DNA from 2 places in the Shewanella sp. SM73 genome. Region 2 is predicted to be linked to the other one. Evidence: predicted binding sites of a transcription regulator. Region 2 holds the regulator's gene; the other holds the start of a gene.
What was found. The regulator sigma-54, encoded in region 2, starts transcription at its own class of promoters, with help from an activator protein. The targets are predictions, from matches to a motif close to GTTGGCACGNNNNTNGNNT.

Region 1 (11,343 bases), on a different contig from region 2:
ACTCTCGATCAATACAATAGCAATAACGAAAAACTCAGCCCTTGGCCGTGGCAAGTCAACGATACTGAGCTGAGCTTTGATATCGACTCATTAGGCAAAAAACTCAAAGATTTAAGCCAAGCCTGCTACTTAGTGAATCACAGCGAAAAAGGCTTAGGCATAGCGCAAACGGCCGAAGTGACCACAAGCGACAGCCAAGCGCCACTAGGCTCACACCCTGTCAGCGCCTTTGCCCCTGCCCTTGGCACCCAAAGTTTAGGCGACAGTAATTTTCGCCGCGTACACGGGGTAAAATATGCTTACTATGCCGGCGCTATGGCCAACGGCATTGCCTCGGAAGAACTGGTTATTGCGCTCGGTCAAGCGGGTATTTTGTGTTCGTTTGGCGCGGCGGGGTTAATTCCATCCCGCGTTGAAGCGGCCATTACCCGCATTCAGGCGGCGCTGCCTAATGGCCCCTACGCCTTTAACTTAATTCATAGCCCAAGCGAGCCCGCCTTAGAGCGCGGCAGCGTTGAGCTGTTTTTAAAACATAAAGTGCGCACGGTCGAAGCCTCGGCATTTTTAGGCTTAACGCCGCAAATCGTCTATTACCGCGCGGCGGGTTTGAGCCGCGACGAACATGGCGAAATAGTCATTGGCAATAAAGTCATAGCCAAAATCAGCCGCACCGAAGTCGCGACTAAGTTTATGGAGCCGGCGCCTGCCAAAATCCTCCAGCAACTAGTGAGTGACGGCCTTATCAGCCAAGACCAAATGGCGATGGCGCAACTCGTGCCAATGGCGGACGACATCACAGCCGAAGCCGACTCAGGCGGCCATACCGACAATCGTCCATTGGTCACGCTATTGCCGACGATTTTGGCGCTTAAAGATGAAATCCAAGCTAAGTATCAATACAAAACGCCTATCCGCGTGGGTGCTGGCGGCGGCGTCGGTACACCCGATGCAGCATTAGCCACCTTCAACATGGGCGCGGCGTTTATCGTCACAGGTTCAATCAACCAAGCGTGTGTGGAGGCGGGCGCGAGTGAACACACACGTAAGTTACTCGCCACCACAGAAATGGCCGATGTGACTATGGCGCCTGCCGCCGATATGTTCGAAATGGGCGTGAAATTACAAGTGGTTAAGCGCGGCACCCTGTTCCCAATGCGCGCCAATAAGCTTTATGAAATCTACACCCGTTACGATTCGATTGATGCCATCCCTACGGACGAGCGTAAAAAACTCGAAGAGCAAGTGTTCCGCTCATCACTCGATGATATTTGGGCGGGCACAGTCGCCCACTTTAACGAGCGCGATCCTAAGCAAATCGAGCGCGCACTGGATAACCCCAAACGTAAGATGGCGCTGATTTTCCGCTGGTATTTGGGTCTGTCTAGCCGCTGGTCAAACACAGGTGAAGTCGGCCGCGAAATGGATTACCAAATCTGGGCAGGCCCAGCACTGGGTGCATTTAATGCGTGGGCCAAAGGCAGTTATTTAGACGACTATAAGGCCCGTAATGCGGTGGATTTAGCCAAACATTTAATGGTGGGCGCAGCATATCAATCCCGGATTAACCTGCTGTTATCCCAAGGCGCGAGCATCCCAGTTAGCCTGCAGCGCTGGAAACCGCTAAATCGTTTTTAAACGTATTTAGCTCCTATCATCTTGTATTATAAGATCATAATATCTTCAAGCCGACACCAACTCACAGTGTCGGCTTTTATTTATCTTTACTTATGGACGACATCAGCTCACAGTCTTTGATTCAACGTATTAGGCTGAAACTCTTACCGAAGCTTAGGTAAAAATTGCCTACCCCTCTTTTAATTCACTCACACCATTTTAAATAAAATGATTTAAATTATATTTAAAATCAATTAACTACTTAAAATTTTTAAAGTTGGCATTAAGATCGCAATCAAGTAAGAGCCATTAGCCGTTACCTTACAAGTGACACAAACGGTCATGAGAAGGATTAATACAAGGGCAGGAGGTTATTATGCTAGGTTGGACATTAGTATTTCTAGTTGTTGCCGTGATTGCCGGGTTGTTAGGATTTGCTGGGATTGCTGGCGCAGCGGCGGGAATAGCGAAAATCATTTTCTTCATATTTATTGTGTTATTAGTGATTTCTCTGCTGATCAATGCCCTTAAGGGCAAATCACCGCGACTATAATTTTTTTAGAAAAGGAGATAGATATGAAACCATTTACCCTGATGACAAGTGCAGCATTCGCATTATTACTCGCCCTAGGTTTAACGGCCTGTAGTGATAACAAAGCCGAAGACGCGGGCGAAAAAATCGATGAAGTAATGACTGATACAGGTAACGCCATCGAAGATGCCTGTGAAGAAGTCAAAGAAGGTGTTAAAGCTAAAGATACTAAGTGCTAAACAAACCTCACTTTAGGGTGGCAATAGACTCGTCTATTGCCACCCTTTTGGTTTAGACTCGCTCATTTCTGCATCTCTCATCTCGACATCTATCCATTCAAGTGCAACGATTTTAACCAAGAACAATGGCATTGGAGGACTTGCATGCTAACGAAGATCCACATCAAATATTTGTACACTGCAGGTGCAGTATTGTTAGCCTATTTTGCAATAACAGACACTTCTCCCCTGCTCACTTTCATTTGTGCATGGACAAGTCTGTCACTGTTTTTAGTCGGTTCGGCCTATTGGTTTAATCTCGCCAGTATTTTTAGAAAACGCCAAGATGGTACTATTCCTTGGTATATTCGTTGGGGTTTTATTCCCTTTTTATTAGGCAGTCGACTCTATAACCACTGGGCCAGAAAATACGATTCAGTACCACCCATGCAGAGGATTGATGAACATCTGTATCTCGGCTGTAGACTCTTTTCCGCAGATCTGGAAACGATTAAAGCCAATAAGATCACTGCCATTCTGGATGTCACCGCTGAATTTGATGGCTTAGATTGGTCGCAATTTGAGGATCATATCGAGTATTTAAATATTCCCATCCTCGACCATAGCGTACCGACCAGCGCCCAACTCAATCAAGCCGTTAACTGGCTGCACCGCCAAGTGCGCGCCAATAAACAGGTACTCATCCACTGTGCTATGGGTCGTGGCCGCTCAGTGCTGGTACTCGCCGCTTATTTGGTTTGTAAAGATAAACAACAGCACTTCGCCGAAGTACTGCAGCAGATAAAGCAAATTCGCAAAACCGCCGGCTTAAACAAATGGCAATTACGCGCGCTAGATCGCATGCTCAGTCAAGGGAAAATTAACATCCACAAAGTGGCGTGGATTATCGCCAACCCAGTTTCTGGTGGCGGGAAATGGCAAGAATACAGCGAGCAAATCCAAGATGAACTCAAAGCCTATTTTGACCTAACGTTAAAACTCACAACAGCAGACAAAACCGCAAATGTCTTCGCCGAGCAAGCCCGTAATGCAGGCGCTGATATTATTATCGCCTGTGGTGGCGATGGTACTGTGACTGAAGTGGCCTCTCAAATCGTTGATACGGATATCGTCTTAGGCATCATTCCTCTTGGCACAACTAATGCTCTCAGTCATGCCCTCTTTGGTTTAGGCAGTAAACTTATTCCTATCTCTCAGGCGTTGGATAATATTATTCAAGGGCATTGCCAAGCCATTGATACCGCGCGTTGTAATGAGGAGTTAGTGTTGTTGCTTGTGGGCATAGGGTTTGAGCAACAAATGATTGAATCCGCAAACCGTGAGCGTAAAAATGCTCTCGGCCAGTTTGCCTACCTCGATGGCTTATGGCGCGCAGTGAATGCCGATATCACTTTAACCATCCAGCTCAGCTTAGATGATGCAAAACCCACAACATTGACGACCCATAGCCTAATCGTTGCCAATGCCGCACCGTTTACCAGCGTGTTGGCGCAGGGCGATGGCGAGCCAAACATGACCGACGGTTTGCTCGACATTACTTGGTTGGATGCTGGCGATGAACCCAAAGAGCAGTTGCTTAGCCTCGCTGAATTAGCGATTGCGGGATGGGTAAAGGAAGGCAATAAGAGTGTGCGAGATCAACAAGCGAGTGCAAGTAAAGTCCATCATGCCCATGCTAAAAAGGTCACCATCAGCAGCCAGCCTAAGTGTAAATATGTGATTGATGGTGAAGTATTTGAGCCAGCGGATCTCACTATTGAAGTCCAGCCAGCATCTCTTAAAGTGTTTGTTCCTTATCAGGAAACCACAGAGCAAGATGAGTGATCGTTGTGGAGGACATCCAGCCTAACTTTTTAGGCTGGATGACTGGGCATTTATAGAACGAACAAAAAATATAAAATATTCAACAAAATAAATATAACCAGCAGAACCAGTACCCGCATGAAATTAAATTCACTACCTTTGGGAAGTGATTTTTGAGTGGTGTTACTAAAATCCTGAAATTTACAATCTATCGCCTGCGCACATTGCTGTAGAACTTGTTGTAATTCCTTTCTATCAGTATTGTCACCCAATATCAATTGAGCACCGTTGGGCTGATGCAATTCTAAATAAGCCAGATAATGTTGGACAGTATCTTCCGCTTGGCGATTGCGGCTGATCTGATGCCAACGAGTGATTTGCAGCTGATAAAGTTGCACTGCTTTGATGTCCGAAAAGGCATAGGAACGCCACCGCCACAATCCCATATACCTCCCATTGAATAAACCTTTACCGAGCCACAATTGCTGTTGCTCAGCGTCTAACCAACACTGTTGCTGAACAAACACAGTCGGTAACACGGGTAACAATAGAAACAGTGTTACCCAGCCGAGAACGAGCTGTAGTATCGGATCGGGTTGTAAATAGGTTGCTCTGGCGCAGAGTAAACCAAGCAGTAATAACCCTGCAGCAAACAACCATAATAGAGGTCGGTACTGAGTACTCAGAGTTTGAATATAAAATGCATTTTTAGAAGGTTGATTGAGTTTCACTGAACTTGTTCCTTGTTCCTTGTTCCTTGTTCCTTGTTCCTTGTTCCTTGTTCCAAAAATTATCTCACCATTCAATATTGACCTGTGCCAGTCACAATAAAAGGCATTGATAGTTTGCACAATCAACACCTAACTCATTTCTAGACGCTTTCGAGTTAAACCAAAGACTCACATCAACGTAAATAAACAGTTGTGATATAACTCATACTGCAAATATAAGCTGCAACTTTGCAGTTGCAACTAAGGTGTTATTGACCCGCAGCAGTATCCTCACCGGTCCAGAGTCGCATGATACGATAAGGCGGTTTGGCTGTTTCGGCTTTTCCATTAAAGGCTTTTGCTTTATGCAATTGGTTCACTGAAATATATAACCAGCCTGTTTCACCAAATTGCACACTATCAGGAAAATCCAGTAGTGGAGAACTGACCGCTGTTGTTAGTGTGCCTTTGTTATCTAGCATGGAAATGGCATTGTGGTTCAAATTGGTAAAGTAATGATTACCTTGTTTGGACGTTGCTGCGCCATCTGATACAGGCTTGGCTCCGACTAATTTTACCGTGGCGATAATTTGATCATTATTGCCTGTTTGTAAAGCCGCAGTCGATAACTGATACCAGTGAGTGCCATTCATTGCACCATAATAGAGTGTACTTCCGTCGGCAGATAAACTGATTGGATTGACCGCTACACTGGCAACTTTGCCATTAAACAATGTTGTTTTGTTATCTATGTTCATTACTGCATCCGTTTCGGCCTGCAGCGAGCTATGACCTGAAAAACGTATTGTATGACCATCGTCGATACGCACCGCTAAGAGGCCAGGGTTGGCGATATCGGCTAAATAAATCCAGCCTTTTTGAGAGTCGACAACCAGATCCTGCATAAAGCTGCCTTTAGGCGCGAGAGCTTGTGGTAGGACGATTTGTTTATATAGACTGCCGTCCTTAATGTTGAATCCCCAAATCCTTGTCTGGCCTAATTCTAACCCCATATCTGCGGTCCAGAGGTGTCCAGCTTTGTCCTGAGCAATACCTAATAAGGTATCAAATTGAGCAGTATTGGCTGTCGATGTTTTTTGCAAATCCATTGAAGGCCAAGCTTTATAAGCGTTGGTCTCACGATTAACTTCAATCAATTGCAAACCTGATGGTGTATCAAATGGATGTACTGTGGCAAAAATCCGACCTTGTGCAGTGACGCTGACATTGCCAGGTCGTATTGGCAATTCAGCGACTGTTTCAAGACTTCCTACTACTGGGGTGGCGTTTACAAAACTACTGGCTGTCAAAGAAAGCCATAATGCTGTTGTTAATAAGTGTTTCATATTCTATCTCCGCTTTTTCTGTTTAAGGGCTGTAGAATAGGAGTTATTATTTACAAAAAAAAGAGTATAAAGTTTAGCTCTGTTTCAATATTAATTTGATAATTAATATTTATTCAGCAGTCGTTTCACCGGTCTCGACTTGCTGCTCGTACTTGCTAAGCTTGTTGTAGAGGGTTTTAACGCTGATCCCCAGTTGTTCGGCGGTATCCGTTTTATTACCTTGAGTGGTTTCTAGTGCTTGATAAATAGCGATTCTCTCTAAATCATCTAAGCGCATGCCTTGGGGGATAACAACTTGTTCACCACCACATAAACCCACTTCATTCGTCTGAGGTAGCTGTAAATGGCTGGGTAAAATATCCTGATCGGCCAGAATATAGGCTCGCTCAATAGCATGTTTTAATTCGCGCACATTACCAGACCAAGGGTACTTAGCAATCATCTGAATACAGTCTTCAGCTAAGCTCTTATTCTGCTTTTCGGCCACGTTACGATAGGCAAGAAAATGCTGCGCAAGCCCAATAATATCCTCGCCACGTTCCCGTAAGGGCGGAACGCGAATGGGAAACTGAGCCAAACGAAAGTACAAATCTTCTCGAAATAGCCCAGCCTCTATCGCCACTATGGGATCACGGTTAGTCGCTGCCACAATACGTACGTTTGCACGTTGCACTTTGTCGCCACCCACAGGACGATACTCGCTATTTTCCAACACTCTGAGTAACTTCACTTGATGATCAATCGGCATTTCGGTGACTTCATCGAGAAACAAGGTCCCGCCTTCAGCCTGTTCAAATACGCCTTTGTGATCGCGATTCGCCCCCGTAAATGCGCCTTTGACATGACCAAACAGCTCACTGTCGACCAATTCTGGGCTTAATGCACCACAGTTAATCGCAATAAAAGGCTCGTTCACCCTAGGGCTGGCAAGATGTATGGTATTAGCAACCAGTTCTTTCCCGACCCCACTTTCCCCAATAATCAGCACATTACTGCCTGTCGCAGAGACGCGACGAATTGTGCGGTATAGCTTGTGCATAGGAGCTGATGAACCAACAAGCAAACCGTATTGGTCTAGCTCGCTAGCAAAAGGATGCAGTCGATTAGGCGATGATGCTAAATACTGTGCAAAATCAGCAAAAATTTCGCTGATTAGCGGCATATCGTAAGGTTTGCGAAAGTGGTAACCCGCAAAATGAGACATTAACTGATCAAGATTGGGGTTTGGCTGACCGTCGGAGAGAAAAATAAACTCAATATTTGACATGGCCGCATTATCCAGCAGCACAAGGTAATCTTCACGACTAAGACTGGATAACTCAATAATGGCAACATCGACGTGATTTGCCCCTAGCTGCTCTATCCAAGGCAAGTCATCGACACTGCGTAGCTTATTAAAGTCAGCAGCACCAGCAAGTTCGATGATTGCTTGCTCGGCGCTAACATCCTGCAAGTGATAAAAAAGTGTCAGTCGAGCCATGCGTATCTACTCCCTGTATGAAAAACTACTGTATGTCAGCCATGAAATTTTAACAACAGCAACGGTAATAGTTGCCGATGTTCTAAGATGATATCTCGATGAACTGAGAATATCAGTCTAAAAATCAGCCTGTTAAAATATCATTAAAAACGAGAACAGAATATGCATGGTAGCTGAACGAAACAAAATCAGTTTACCCAAGCAGTTAAACAATCTATGTCGAACACTGGCATTAGGAGGCCCATAATGAAGTCTAATGTTGTGCAACATCAGACTGATATCCGCGCCGATATCATGTTGATCGATGAAATCATCAAGCTGAATCAGGAAGGACTCACATTTTACAACCAAGCGAGGAGGTATGTCGAAGACTATAATCTTAAGCGTGTTTTTTCCGCCAAAGCTAACATCCACCAACGAATGTTAACTCGGTTTGAACAGCTGAGAAGTTTGGCTGACGAGCCAATTAATGGCCTAAGTCACACCGTGCCCGTCACTTATACTCAAGCAACAGAATTGTTGCAACAGTGCCAAATTTCGCAGGCTATGACCGCCCTTGTCGACATAGAACAGCAAGTGCTAATCCAAATAAAACAAGCAGTAAGGCAAGCGCATCAGCCACAACTTGCAAACCAACTTGCAGAAGGCGCCGCTTGGCTGCAAATGAGTTACGACGGTACGGGATCGCTCAATCACCATTAATTCCCTGTCGCTAAGTGAGCCATATTTAACCGACTCCCCTCCACTTTTAATACAGACATAATACCGCACTGATGAGTGCGGTTTTTTATGCTCGAATGATGGCTCAGCATGCCAGAAAAAATTACATTTTGTCGGTAAAAAAGACCGACCTAAAGGAAAATGCCAAGGTATAAAAACGCCAGATAAAACAATTTAAACATTAAAAATCATTACCTTAAAAACATTGGCACGATTGGCGCATTATCTAGCTTCGAGAAAACAACGGAGGATATGATTATGAAAACTACAACAGCATCAGTACTAGTGGCTTTACTTGTCGGTTCAATCAGTTTAAATGTGGCTGCCGCCCAAGATTGGAAAGGCGGAACCAAGGATGCGTGGATCGATGGTAAAGCAGAAACCACTTTACTGCTCAACACGAATCTCAATTCCTTCGACATCATTACAGATGTCAAAGATGGTAAAGTGACGTTAACAGGTAAAGTGGAAAGCAGTGTGGATAAAGCCCTCGCCACAGAGCTCATCAAGAGCTTAGATGGGGTGAAAGATGTCGATAACCAACTCACTGTGATGAATGAAAAAGAAGGCACCAGTGAAGTTGTTGCCACCTTAACTGACTCTAAAGTTGCCACAGTCATCAAAACGCGTTTACTGTTTTCAACTGACGTATCCGGCACCCAAATTAATGTGGATGTTGCCAATGGCATAGTGACATTGAAAGGTGAAGTTGCCAGCGATGCCGAACGTCAACTAGCACTGAAAATTGCCGAAAATACCGACGATGTGAAAAAGGTCGTTGATAAAATTAAAGTGGTTAAAAAAGTGTCTTAACTCTCGCGACAACGGCATTTTTTAAATTAAACGTATTTTAAGTAACAGCACGCCGATCTAGACTCAAGGTTCGATAGTGCTTTATGAAAAAAGAATCAAAAAAACCAGCCTCAGCTGGTTTTTTTATGCCCATTTTCAGACCCAATCGAAAAGACCTACTCGCTTATATTAAAAAGGGTGAATTCAGATGACTCGAATGATCATAAAGGAGAAGAGTTACAGAAAACTGAGCTAAAACACAGGCGTTATTCAAGCTTCAAAGCCAAACTAAGCTTCAAAGCCAAACTAAGCTTCAAAGCCAAACTGGAATGCATAAAAATGTTGGCCATTCTCAATATTGATGGTCATAGTGCCAGTTAACCCCTGCAACTCCCCCGCCCCAGAATGGGGTATCACTTCTAAGATCAGACGATTTTGTCCATCGGTCATAATGCCAAAATGTTGTAATACAAAACTGCCCTGCTTACCGCACAAATTACCAACCACTTGTTCAATGGCCACATAGCCAGCTGAGCCCTTGACTGACGTCATAGCACTGAGCATTTCCCCCTTGCTGCGCCCCTCAAGCTCACCATAAAAGGTTTTATCTAAGCCCATACGTCCTAACGTCACACCACCAATACCAGTAGCATAGGGGCTATCAGGATTGAGCTTAACATCAAATTTCCCAGTGATTTTGCTAACTTGCATGACACTCTCCTTGTCGAAATCTTATGCTGACCTATTACCTGCTAACGCTTGCTACTGAAGCAAACATCACCCACAGACCGAAAAACAACTTAGCATAAGCCTACGTAGATCCATAATGGCATTTACACGTTACTTATGTATGCTGGTCTCACTCACTATCATCTCTATGGTTTTGACTATTTCAGGGGTTTCAGACATGGGTTGGTCAGACGCTCTATCACGATAAGTCACAGCAATTTTAAATGGGGCTTCAAAAGGATAAACAGGTTCAATACTATCCACCTCGATTCGATCGCCAAGCATGACACTGCCTAAGTGTTTCAAGCTATTGTGTTTAAAATCCAGATTAAACAATCCAAGATACCAAAATACGCCTGAACCTTGAGTCGTCACAATAAAGGGCGCCACAAAGGGCATAGTTTGCATTTTAGGATCATCTTGAATCGGTGCGTCACTTTGGGTGTCCGGCTCTAGAGCGGGATCGAAATTTAACGGTGTAATGCGCAAGTAATCGAGTAATGCTCGACCTTTTATCTCACCATCTTGGTAGTCGCCCATAGCAAACTCTGTTTGCTTGATCTTAATAAAATGTGTCAGTGCAACGGACTTGCCGCCCTCAGGCAGCGTTATTTCAACAGGATTGGCGGTATTTAAGCTAAAGAGTTTAAGCATCACTTCCGATGCATTCGCCACAGGCTTTACCTCAAAAGGTGTCACAGTTTCGATCTCATTCGCCTGAGCCTGAGTTTTTTCATGCGCCATGGCCTCATCGTATTGCATCACCTGTCCATCTTCCATCACCATATAAATATCATCATTGGTCATGTTGAAACGGTAAATACCCGCAGCAAGTAAGGCTAATACCACTAAGGTTGCCGCTATGGTTAATTTTACAAACGTACTCATCTTCTCTCCCCAATCGCGCTCGTTATGCGCTACTTTTCTAACACCGATAAACTTCAAATCAATGTCGGAGCAGTATTACAGATACTGAGTTAAAGCGAAGTGGGTAAAGTGTAAAAAATGCCGCTATTTTGAATTTTGTCAGGCTAAGTTCAGCAACATGCCTTTTACTCGACCAATATGATGGGCTGAGTAAATACTCAGCCCAATACATCACTACTTTTCGTTTTTCCACAAGGCTGGGGTTTGGCTTGGTTGCCAATTGCTTTGGGAGAAATGCGCTTGCACTAAGGAATAGATTTTATCTTGATAGGACACAAACTCAGGTAGTTGATAATTATGCTGATCCTGCCAAGCAGGGGCATAGTTATCTAGCGTATCAAAACGATATCCTTGACGTTGAGCTTCTTCAACAAAACGCTTAATTTTAGGCAAGTTGATGGTTGCACCTTGTCCGCGGTGAGCATTCTCAAACAGGAAATCGTGGGTCAAG
Region 2 (11,343 bases):
GCAAAAATGTGTTAGTAGCCTTGAGTTTAAGTCCTGTCATCATGGTGACTGCTGTACAAGGAGTGCCGATGAAAGCCGAACTGACCACAGGAGTCGCGCCGATAGAACTGCGCGCCGCAGGCAGTTTAAAGGCTGCGATGAGTGATATTATTGCTGCTTATCAAGCACAGTCGCAAATGAGTGTTGTAGCGCAATATGCGCCCTCAGGTTTATTGTTAAAACGTATTCAAGAGGGCGAGAAAGTCGATATCTTTGCCTCGGCGAATATGAAACATCCACAGGCATTAGTGGATTCAGGTCAGGGCGAAGCAGTGCAAATGTTTGCCCGTAATCAACTCTGCGCCATTGCTCAAGACACAGTTCAGGTGACGAGTGCGACGTTACTCGATACCTTGTTAGATCCTAAGATTAAAGTCGGTACCTCAACCCCGAAAGCCGACCCCGCGGGTGATTATGCCTGGGCCGTTTTTGCTAAGGCCGAAGCGGTAAAACCCAATGCGAAAGCCGCGTTAGAGACCAAGGCATTACAACTGACGGGCGGCCCTGAGAGCGTTAAACCGCCTAAAGATCGCAACCCCTATGGCTGGGTGATGGAAAACAAGCAAGCGGATATCTTTTTAACCTATTGCACTAATGCTGTGCTGGCTAAAAAAGAAGTGCCGAGTTTACAAATCATCGACTTACCGCAGGAACTCGCCGTGGGTGCCGACTATGGTTTACTGGTTTTACAAGGCGCTAATACTGCCGCTAAGCCGTTAGCTGAGTTTATTCTATCGACCAAAGGCCAAGCGATTTTGAGCAGTTATGGTTTCCAACCTCCGGCAAAATAGCCTTCTTTAGTTTTCCTGCGGGATAAAAAACGGCACCTTTGAGGTGCCGTTTTTGTTATTAGCTCAAACTGTTAAAGCGTTAGTTCATCAAGTAGAGCGTCGCTAACCCGAGGAAGGCGAACAGGCCAACCACGTCAGTGACTGTGGTGAGCACCATACCGCCAGCGAGGGCAGGATCGATTTTAAGTCGTTTTAAAATCAATGGAATACTCGCACCTGCAAGCCCAGCTACTGTCATATTGATCAGCATGGCGCTACCAATTAAGCCCGCCAGTGCCATATCATCCTTCCATAGCCACACGGCGACAAAGACTAAAATCGACCACATCAAGCCATTGAGAAAACCAATCGATAGCTCTTTACCGATAAGCCAGCGGGCGTTGCTTTGGCCGATATGGCCTAAAGCAATACCACGGATCACGAGCGCTAAGGTCTGATTACCGGCAACACCGCCCATGCTAGGGACAATCGTCATTAGGATGGCGATAGTGGCAAATTGCTCAATAGTGCCTTCAAACATATTGCTGACCGACGAGGCGAGCAGGGCGGCGAATAAGTTAATGGTGAGCCAGAGCGAGCGACGTAGGGTACTTTTTAGCACAGGACCAAAGGTATCTTCATCTCCGTCCATCCCCGCCATACCCATCATGGAATGTTCAGCATCTTCGCGGATAACATCGACTACGTCATCGATTGTGATACGCCCGAGCAGCTTACCATCACAGTCGACGACAGGTGCCGATACCCAATCATTGCGTTCGAATTTCTGCGCGACTTCGCTGTCGGACATGCTCACCGGAATACTTTGAATATTGGGATCCATGATATTGCGAATTGTGGTGCTTGGCGCGCAAGTCAGCAGATCTGCCAGCCTCACACCGCCAAGGACTTTGTCCTGTTTGTCGACCACATATAAGGTATCTGTGGTGTCGGGTAGGTTGCCCCTTTGCCGAAGATAGCGCAGCACCACATCGATATTCACATCGGGTCTTAGGGTGACAGTATCTGTGTTCATCAAGCTGCCGGCGGTCTCATCTGGATAAGATAGGGCTTGTTCTACCCTCAGGCGATTTTGCTCCGTCATCGACTGCAACACTTGTTTGTAAACGGCGTCGGGAAGACTTCGCAGAATATAGGCGAGATCGTCGGTGTCCATGCTTGCTGTCGCTTTCGCGACTCGCTCAGGGCTCATGCTGCGGATCAGTGGGTCTTTGAGTTCTTCACTCAACTCATCGAGTATGTCGCCTATTTGTTCCTGATCGATGAGCTGCCACAGTACTTGTCTGGCACTTGGCGGTGATGATTCTAAGATCAGCGCGATATCTGAGGCGGCCATTTTTTGCAGCATATTGCGCACGTGTACGAACATGCCGCTGCTAAGCGCTTGGTTTAACTGGTCAAGACTATGTCCGGTGTGATCGTTTTCTACATTATCTACGGGCATTTGTCCTCCATTGTGCGGCAAATTGGTTTGAGATCTTGGTGTTGGGCTAGGATTTAGCGGTGACTAAGCGTCAGTCGATGACACAGATTAAGGCGGCTAAGGTAAGGCCAGCGCAATGACCGCTAGTGTAATCGCCAGTAGCTTGTATCGTCGAGCGACAAATGTTTTGCCATGTCTGAATGGCAAGTTTTTTAAACTAGACATGAAGTGAAACTAACGATGAAGTGCTTAGTGTGAAGTGAAACTAACAGGCTTCGTCAAACTTAGCGTCGATTAAGGCACAAATGGCATCGAGAGCCGGCTCTGCATCTGGGCCTTCGGCGATAAGCTTAATGGTTTTACCCATACCAGTTTCAAGCATCAGTAAGCCAAGTACACTGGCGGCCGATGCTTGTTTATCGCCTTGGATTAAGGTGATGGTCGCATCAAACTCGGAAGCCAGTACCACCAACTTAGTGGCGGCACGGGCATGTAAACCGAGCTTATTACAGATAGTTATCTGACGTTCAAGCTTTGGCATTATTGAGCTCTCGATGACGGGCATACACTTTATGTTTACCGTTACTAAAGCGTTTGGCCAATTGCTCTGCGACGTAAACCGATCTGTGCTGTCCACCTGTGCAGCCAATGGCCACAGTTAAATAACTGCGATTGTTACGCTCGAGGTGCGGCAGCCAAGTCTCCAGTAAATTTTCGATTTGCCAGATGAACTTATTGACCAGTGGTTGGCGATTTAAGAACTCAGCTACGGGTTCATCCAAGCCAGTCAATGGCCGCAGCGCCAACTCCCAGTGGGGATTGGGCAGAAAGCGTACATCGAACATAAAGTCTGCTTCGGTGGGCATTCCGTGCTTAAAGCCAAAGGACTCGAAGTTGATCACGAGTTCTTTATCGACACTACCAAGGAGAATTTGTCTGACTTGGTCGCTTAAATCATAGATATTCAGATTCGACGTATCTATGTAGTGATCGACCAGTTTTGACATAGGCTCGAGCAGTTTCCCCTCCAGCTTTATCGCTTCTTGCAAAGACACTCGGCTCTTCGACAAAGGATGCAAACGGCGGGTTTCGCTGTAACGCTTGAGCAGAATTTTATCGCTGGAGTTAAGGAAGAAGCTCGTTAACTCAGTATCTGGAGGTAGGCTAGCGAGTTGTTTTACTAAGACCTTATCCTGCTCAGGCATGTTACGCACGTCGACACTGATGGCGACGAGATCGTTACTGCCTTTGAGTTGCTCAAGCAAACTGCCAATCAATGGCAAGGGAAGGTTATCGACACAATAATAGCCGAGATCTTCGAGTACCCTAAGGGCGACAGATTTGCCTGAGCCTGAGCGGCCCGACACTATGACCAGTTTCATCCAGTGATTACCTGATAGAGTTCCGTTTCATCATGCGTCTTGCGTAATTGCTTTAATATTTGCTTGTCGCTCAGCTTTTCGGCCATGCAAGACAAGGTACTTAAGTGCTGCTGACATTGGTCTGCAGGCACCAGTAGTGCAAATAAAATATCAACAGGTTGCTTATCGATAGCATCAAATGCTATCGGCTCTTCACACTTAATTAGTATGGCAATGGGCTGATCTATATCGGCTAGTCGACCATGTGGAATGGCGATGCCGTTACCTATACCTGTGCTCCCCATCTTTTCGCGCGCCACTAGGCTTTCGAATATCTCTTGAGATGAGAGGGTCGGGTACTGGGCAGCGACTAAGTCGCTGATGAGTTCCAGTACCTTTTTCTTGCTGCCCGGAGTGGCGCAGGTAGTGCACTCCGGCCGCAGTATGGTACAAAGTTCCATTATTAGTGTTTTGTTAACTTCTCTTTGTGTTTAATAACCTGACGGTCAAGCTTGTCAATCAGGGCGTCTATAGCGGCATACATGTCAGCATGCTCTGAAGTAGCAAAAACTTCACCACCTATGAGGTTTATTCTCGCTTCGGCAATCTGTTGCATTTTCTCAACATTGAGCACAACGTGCACATTATTGATCTGTTCGAAATGGCGTTCAAGTTTTGAAAACTTTTCTTCTACATATGCACGTAACGATTCGGTAATTTCGACATGGTGTCCACTTAGGTTTATTTGCATAGAAACGTCCTCCGATATCCACTGTAGGTTATAAACTTTTACGCTGATTAGAAGGTGGAATAAGCATAGCCTCTCGGTACTTCGCAATGGTTCTGCGGGCTACGTTGATCCCTTGTTCTGCCAGAAGTTGTGCCATCTTACTATCGCTTAATGGTTTTTTCTGGTTTTCCGCTGCCACCAGTTTCTTTATAAAGGCTCTGATTGCTGTGGATGAGCACTCACCACCATCGTCAGTACCGACGTGGCTAGAGAAGAAGTATTTTAGTTCAAAAAGTCCCTTAGGGGTATGCATGTATTTTTGAGTTGTGACCCGTGAGATGGTGGACTCATGCATTTCTACCGCTTCGGCAATATCGTTAAGCACCATAGGCTTCATGGCTTCTTCACCGTACTCAAAGAAACCTTGCTGATATTGCACTATGCAATTAGCAACTTTAAGCAAAGTATCGTTACGGCTTTCTAGGCTCTTAATAAACCATTTAGCCTCTTGCAGATGGCCGCGAATAAATTGGCTATCGGCTTGGTTTTTGGTACTGCGTGCCATAGAAGCATAATGTTGATTTACATTGATTTTGGGCATGCAGTCAGGATTAAGCTCAACAACCCAGCGGCCATTTTTCTTCGACACAGACACATCTGGGATAACGTATTCGTCATTATTGGGCGTGATCAACAAACCTGGGCGAGGATTGAGGGTTTGGATAAGTGCTATACCATCCCTTAATTCATCTTCTTTTAATTTAGTCTTACGCATCAATAACCTAAAGTCTCGGGCGGCGATCAGATCTAAATGATCTTTGATCAGCATACGGGCGTTTTCTAGGTTGGGAGTATCAGCGGCGAAATGCGACAGTTGGATCAGCAGGCATTCACTTAAATCGCGGGCGGCAACGCCTATGGGATCAAAATGCTGAATACGCTTGAGTACGGCTTCGACTTCGTCAAGCTCAACTTCAGGATTGCCCATGGCTTCGAGAATTTCTTCAGTGCTTTGGGTGAGATAGCCCTGATCGTCGATGGCATCAATAATGGCGGTGGCAATGGCTAAATCGGTTTCAGAAAACGGCGTGAGGTTTTTTTGCCATTCTAAGTGTTCGTACAACCCTTCACTGGTCTCGCCTTGGAAGGGCATATCGTCTTCACGACTACCGCCGGGGCCTGAGTTTGGGGAGGCGGTAAACACTTCATCCCATGTGGTGTCCATGGGGAGCTCATCGGGCATGGATTCTTTGGTTAGCGACTCTGCCGTGTCTATGGTGGAGCTGTCTTTTTCTGGTGGCAGAGTGCTAGATTCACTGAAATCCGTATCGGATAGCGTTTGGTTTACAGGGTTTTTAGTGGCGTCGAATTGATCCTCTTCCAGCTCGAGAAGGGGATTAGAATCTAATGCTTGCTGGATCTCTTGCTGCAGTTCTAATGACGACAGTTGCAACAGACGTATAGCCTGTTGTAGTTGTGGCGTCATGGTTAACTGTTGACCCAGTTTGAGCTGGAGTGACGCTTTCATGTTACCGCTGATCCCTACGTTATTATTGTTGGATGAGGTCGCTTATTATTATCTTGAGTGAAGCCCAATGGCGGTATAAATTGCCTCCATTGGCTTCGCTCGATTAACTATAGCCTGAATTGTTCACCTAAGTACACAGCCCTAACTTGCTGATTGTCTAAGATCTCTGCTGGAGTTCCTTCGGCAATCAGGTTTCCGTGACTCACAATATAAGCATGTTCACATACATCTAATGTCTCGCGGACATTATGGTCTGTGATCAGTACGCCAAGGCCGCGACTTTTGAGTTGTTCGATAATCTTCTTGATGTCGATAACCGAAATAGGATCGACGCCGGCAAACGGTTCATCGAGCAAAATGAACTTAGGATTAGCGGCTAAAGCCCGCGCAATTTCGACGCGACGACGTTCGCCACCCGACAATGACATGCCTTGGCTGTCACGGATGTGGGTGATATGAAACTCTTCGAGCAGATGTTCTAGTTCTTCTTCTCGTTCTTCGTTTTTAAGTTCTTTACGAGTTTGCAGTACGGCCATGATGTTGTCATGAACAGTTAGCTTACGAAAGATACTGGCTTCCTGCGGTAAGTAACCTATGCCTTTGCGGGCACGCAGATGCATAGGATCTGCGGTTAAATCATCATCGTCGATAAAGATATGTCCCTTATCGCTCTTCACTAGCCCGACAACCATGTAAAAGGTCGTGGTTTTACCTGCACCGTTTGGACCGAGTAGGCCAACGACTTGACCGGTTTTTACCGTCAGACTGACGTCTTTAACCACTTGGCGACTCTTGTAACTTTTCGCCAGATTTTGTGCTCTTAAGGTGATTTGGGTCATTTAGAGTCCTGCTTTTTTACAGGTTTATCCGCCGGAGCGTCTGATTTAGCATCATCTTGATAGTTTTCAGGCTGAATAATAGTGATCACGCGATCGTCACCACTGCCAGTACTCTCGGCCATCAATTTCTGTTGAATCATGTTATAGCGGATTAAATTGCCTGTAACTTGGCTACCCGCTTGATCTAATGACGCCATACCTTTCAGCGTTAAGGTGCGGCTTGCCATATCGTAACGAATTTCTTTCGCGCTAGCCGATGCAGGACGGCCATCGTCTAATATCTGGCTATACGTAGCAGGGTTGCCTGTGGCGACCAAAGTTTTGCTATTTTCACCTTCAGCGGAAAATGCACGCAGTTCATTTGCTTGGATTTTTATTGAGCCTTGGGTAACTTCCACCGGACCAAAGAAGATGATCTGGTTGTTTTTGATATCCGCAGTTTGGCTCACAGCTTTAATTTTGACTTCTTGCTTTAAGTCGCCGACTTTCGCGAAAGCACTCATGCTCATAATTAGCATTAGGCTGGCAAGTAATACGTTATTTTGCTTCATATGTTCCTACTACCTGACTGGTCAATTGCACTTCTTGCGCGTTGAGGTCGGCATAAAGGCCTTGGCCTTGAATATTAAAATCTTTCCCTGTGACGTAAATGGTACGGTCAGAGGTCATTATCATAGTGTTGAGATCGAGTTCCAGATAACTGGTGGACAAGGTCTGAATCGGTTCTTCTGGGCTAATGGCATCGATAATAACATTATTTTCTAATACAACCTTGCCAGTTTCCTTGTTTAGCTTGCCCTGATCTGCCCTGAGCTGCCATTGTGCTTTACCTTGGTCTGGATAAACAAGATAAACAGGTTGAGTAAAGAAAGTTTGATTCGTTGAATCATAATGTTCCATGTGTTTCGCCGTCACACGGCTATTCACTAGTCCTTGCTCATTGAACTCAACACTGCGCAGATCTTCAACGATGAAATCTGGGGTATTTTGATCTTTTACTCTGTTATCGGAATCACCGCTGTGTTTGTTCTGGACCTGCCAGTAAAGCGCTAGTGCAGTTCCAAAAAAAGCGATAATTGCGAGTGTCACACGACTCATATACTCATTCCATGGGCCGAAGTGAATTTATTTTGACTTAGGAGTAACAGATCTGTGAGTTCACGCAGTGCACCGTGGCCACCATTGAGCGTAGTCACAAAATGGGCGTGTTGGCGTACATAGGGGTGGCCGTCAGCAACACTGACCGCTAAACCGACGACATTCATCACGGGGAGATCGACAATATCATCACCGATATAAGCCACTTCTTCTGGGGTGACACCATAAAGTGCGAGCAATGCTTCATAGGGCTCGAACTTATTGTCTACGCCTTGGTAAATATGGGTAACACCAAGGGCTGTCATACGGTTTTCAACGATTTTGGATTGACGTCCTGTGATCACGGCGAGGTTGAAACCGCTGGTGAGGAGTGAGCGCACGCCATAACCGTCACGGGTATGGAAGGCTTTGAGCTCTTCGCCGCTATTGCTCAAGTAAATATGGCCGTCGGAAAACACCCCATCGACGTCACAAATCAACAGTTTAATCTTTTGCGCGCGTTGCCACACATCATCACTGATTGGGCCGTAAAATCCTTGCTGTGGCATTAAATGACTCCTGCTTTAACCATGTCTAGCATGTTAAGAGCGCCGATAGGATGGCGATCTTTATCGATAACAATTAATCCGTTGATGTTTTTTGAGTCCATCACTTGCAGCGCTTGGGCGGCCAATACATTATCCGTGATCGTGACGCAGTTACGGGTCATCACATCGGCAATGGGCGTCGTGCGTAAATTCACTTCGGCATCGATAACGCGGCGTAAATCACCGTCGGTGAAGATACCAACCAGCTTGCGCTGATCATCGATAATCGCCGTCATGCCTAAGCCTTTCTTGGAGATTTCGTACAGGGCTTCTGTGATGCAAATATCGTGGTTGACGAGCGGTAAGTCATCACCGCTGTGCATCACATCACTGACTTTTAACAGCAACTTACGTCCTAATGCACCGCCGGGATGGGACATAGCAAAATCATCACGGGTAAAGCCTTTTGCTTGCAGCAGCGCAATGGCGATGGCATCGCCCATCACTAAGGTCGCGGTAGTGCTCGACGTTGGGGCAAGTCCAAGTGGGCAAGCCTCTTCTGGGACTTCGATACATAAATGCACTTTAGATAATCGCGCCATATTCGATTCGGGTTTACCCGTTACCGCAATAACAGGCACGCCCATACGTTGGATGACCGGCATTAAGGTGAGGATTTCACTCGACTCACCAGAATTTGAAATCGCTAAAATCACATCGTTATCGGCCAATACACCCAGATCGCCGTGGCTGGCTTCACCCGGATGCACAAAAAATGCGGGCGTTCCTGTGCTGGCGAGGGTGGCAGAAATCTTATTGCCGATATGGCCCGATTTGCCCATTCCCATGACAATCACTTTGCCTGTGCAGTTGAGGATCAACTCGCAAGCTTCTGCAAATTCAGCCGAATCAACATATTGATAAAGATTGTCTAGGGCTGACTTTTCAATGTCGATAACTTTACAACCCCATTGGCGCAGTTGTGATTTGTCTACCATGTCTATCTCTCTTTTTGCATTGTCTTTGTCGCCCCATTGATGGGATTGGAATAGCACAATTTGGTACGCGATAAAGATGATATGTAATAGGCTTTCTGCCAAGTATTAGTTTGTTTTCAGACAATTTAGCTTATGTATTGCTGTGGTTAATTACCGAAAACAGCAAAACAATTGCGGCAGGCTAGAGCGATTGATCCGACTCGTCAAGTTCAGCTGCGTTAGCTATTCATGCACAATAACGTGTTTAGCGGCAGAAGGTCTTGAGCAATATCATCGTCTTTGTCGTTTATTTCAATGGATTTATCCCATATCGCAGCGGGTATTACCCTATAGGATGCCTCTATTGCGCAATTGCGTATCGACTCTCCCCGATAAAAGTGGGCGAAGAGTGAGCTAAGTGCGAACGAATTAGCCAATACTGCCAATTCTGCAACTAGGTTGAAAACATTAAGTAACATTTTACCTGTGCAGAGTGAAAACTTAGGGCGCATTTTCGCTGTAAATGAGGCAAATTGAAAGTATCGCAGGGCGATAGTGTCGATTCGGTTGTAGGTTAAAGCGCAATTACGTACAATTTGCGGCTCTTCGATTGGTCAGTCTAGGAAGACTAGGATCACCTCATTTGCAAATGTCGGAATCAAGCATGACTCAAGAACAAACGCCGTTGGTTGAGATCCGTAATTTGGGGTTTAGCCGCGGTCAGCGTGTGATATATGAAGATATTAGCCTGTCCATTCCAAGGGGCAAGGTGACGGCGATCATGGGGCCGAGCGGCATAGGCAAAACGACCCTGTTGAAATTGATTGGCGGCCAATTAACGCCTGACCATGGACAAGTTTTATTCGACGGTCACGATATCCATGGCGTGAGTCGCAATGAATTATTTAGTCTGCGTAAGCGGATGAGCATGCTGTTTCAAAGTGGCGCGCTGTTTACCGACATTAATGTGTTCGATAACGTGGCGTTTGCACTGCGTGAACATTCTGGACTGCCTGAAGACATTATTCGCACTATCGTGCTGATGAAGCTTGAAGCCGTAGGTTTACGTGGTGCAGCTCAGATGATGCCAAGCGAGTTATCCGGTGGTATGCAACGCCGCGCCGCATTGGCTAGAGCCATAGCGCTTGAACCTGAAATGGTGATGTACGATGAGCCTTTTGCAGGGCAAGACCCAATATCGATGGGCGTGTTAGTAAAGCTTATTCGTGAGTTATCCGATGCGCTGAATCTGACTTCAATTGTAGTGTCCCACGATGTGGATGAAGTGCTTGGCATTGCCGATTATGTATATGTGGTGGCTGACAAAAAAGTCATCGCCCACGGTACCCCTGAAGAATTAAAGTACGCTGATAATCCGCAGCTGAAACAGTTTATTCAAGGTGCTCCGGACGGCCCTGTGCCGTTCCATTATCCGGCAAATGATTACCAGCAAGAATTAATGGCAAAAGGAGTTGGCAAGTGAAGTTAATCGACAGTATTGCCGACTTAGGCCGCAGCGCGATTGAGCTAGTGCTCGGCTTTGGCCGTGCAGGCCTTATGCTGTGGGGCGCGATTTTTCGCTGGCCACGCGTGCGTAAAGGTTTTCCATTATTAGTGCGCCAGATTTATGTGGTCGGTGTGCAATCTATGGTGATTATTTTAGTCTCAGGACTCTTTATCGGCATGGTGCTCGCACTGCAAGGCTACAACATCTTAGTTGGTTTTGGCACTGAAGAAAGCTTAGGTCCTATGGTGGCGCTCAGTTTACTGCGTGAGTTGGGGCCAGTTGTTACCGCGTTATTGTTTGCGGGACGGGCGGGTTCAGCATTAACCGCTGAAATTGGTTTAATGAAAAGTACTGAGCAGCTTTCCAGTTTAGAAATGATGGCTATTGACCCATTAAGGCAGATTATTGCACCGCGCTTTTGGGCTGGAGTGATCAGTATGCCATTGCTGGCGTTGATGTTTACCGCTGTAGGTATTTATGGCGGGCACCTTGTTGGCGTGGAATGGAAAGGGATCGACAGTGG

Region 1: the regulator sigma-54 is predicted to act here: its motif matches at 1,891-1,909, upstream of L5M51_RS08165 (DUF1328 family protein).

Annotation. Positions count from the first base shown of each region.
Region 1 is NZ_JAKKRY010000004.1:214,939-226,281, forward strand. Features, by position in the region: gene pfaD (eicosapentaenoate synthase subunit PfaD) at 1-1,635, shown strand, start outside; gene L5M51_RS08165 (DUF1328 family protein) at 1,991-2,167, shown strand; gene L5M51_RS08170 (hypothetical protein) at 2,191-2,385, shown strand; gene L5M51_RS08175 (diacylglycerol kinase family protein) at 2,530-4,209, shown strand; gene L5M51_RS08180 (hypothetical protein) at 4,260-4,919, opposite strand; gene L5M51_RS08185 (major royal jelly family protein) at 5,168-6,244, opposite strand; gene L5M51_RS08190 (sigma-54 interaction domain-containing protein) at 6,354-7,724, opposite strand; gene L5M51_RS08195 (glutamyl-tRNA reductase) at 7,971-8,426, shown strand; gene L5M51_RS08200 (BON domain-containing protein) at 8,703-9,257, shown strand; gene L5M51_RS08205 (DUF3224 domain-containing protein) at 9,543-9,947, opposite strand; gene L5M51_RS08210 (hypothetical protein) at 10,077-10,853, opposite strand; gene L5M51_RS08215 (polysaccharide deacetylase family protein) at 11,067-11,343, opposite strand, start outside.
Region 2 is NZ_JAKKRY010000020.1:11,229-22,571, forward strand. Features, by position in the region: gene L5M51_RS20470 (molybdate ABC transporter substrate-binding protein) at 1-830, shown strand, start outside; gene mgtE (magnesium transporter) at 910-2,274, opposite strand; gene L5M51_RS20480 (HPr family phosphocarrier protein) at 2,519-2,794, opposite strand; gene rapZ (RNase adapter RapZ) at 2,781-3,635, opposite strand; gene ptsN (PTS IIA-like nitrogen regulatory protein PtsN) at 3,632-4,075, opposite strand; gene hpf (ribosome hibernation promoting factor) at 4,078-4,365, opposite strand; gene L5M51_RS20500 (RNA polymerase factor sigma-54) at 4,394-5,872, opposite strand; gene lptB (LPS export ABC transporter ATP-binding protein) at 5,980-6,711, opposite strand; gene lptA (lipopolysaccharide transport periplasmic protein LptA) at 6,708-7,262, opposite strand; gene lptC (LPS export ABC transporter periplasmic protein LptC) at 7,249-7,809, opposite strand; gene kdsC (3-deoxy-manno-octulosonate-8-phosphatase KdsC) at 7,806-8,357, opposite strand; gene L5M51_RS20525 (KpsF/GutQ family sugar-phosphate isomerase) at 8,357-9,334, opposite strand; gene mlaF (phospholipid ABC transporter ATP-binding protein MlaF) at 9,978-10,796, shown strand; gene mlaE (lipid asymmetry maintenance ABC transporter permease subunit MlaE) at 10,793-11,343, shown strand, end outside.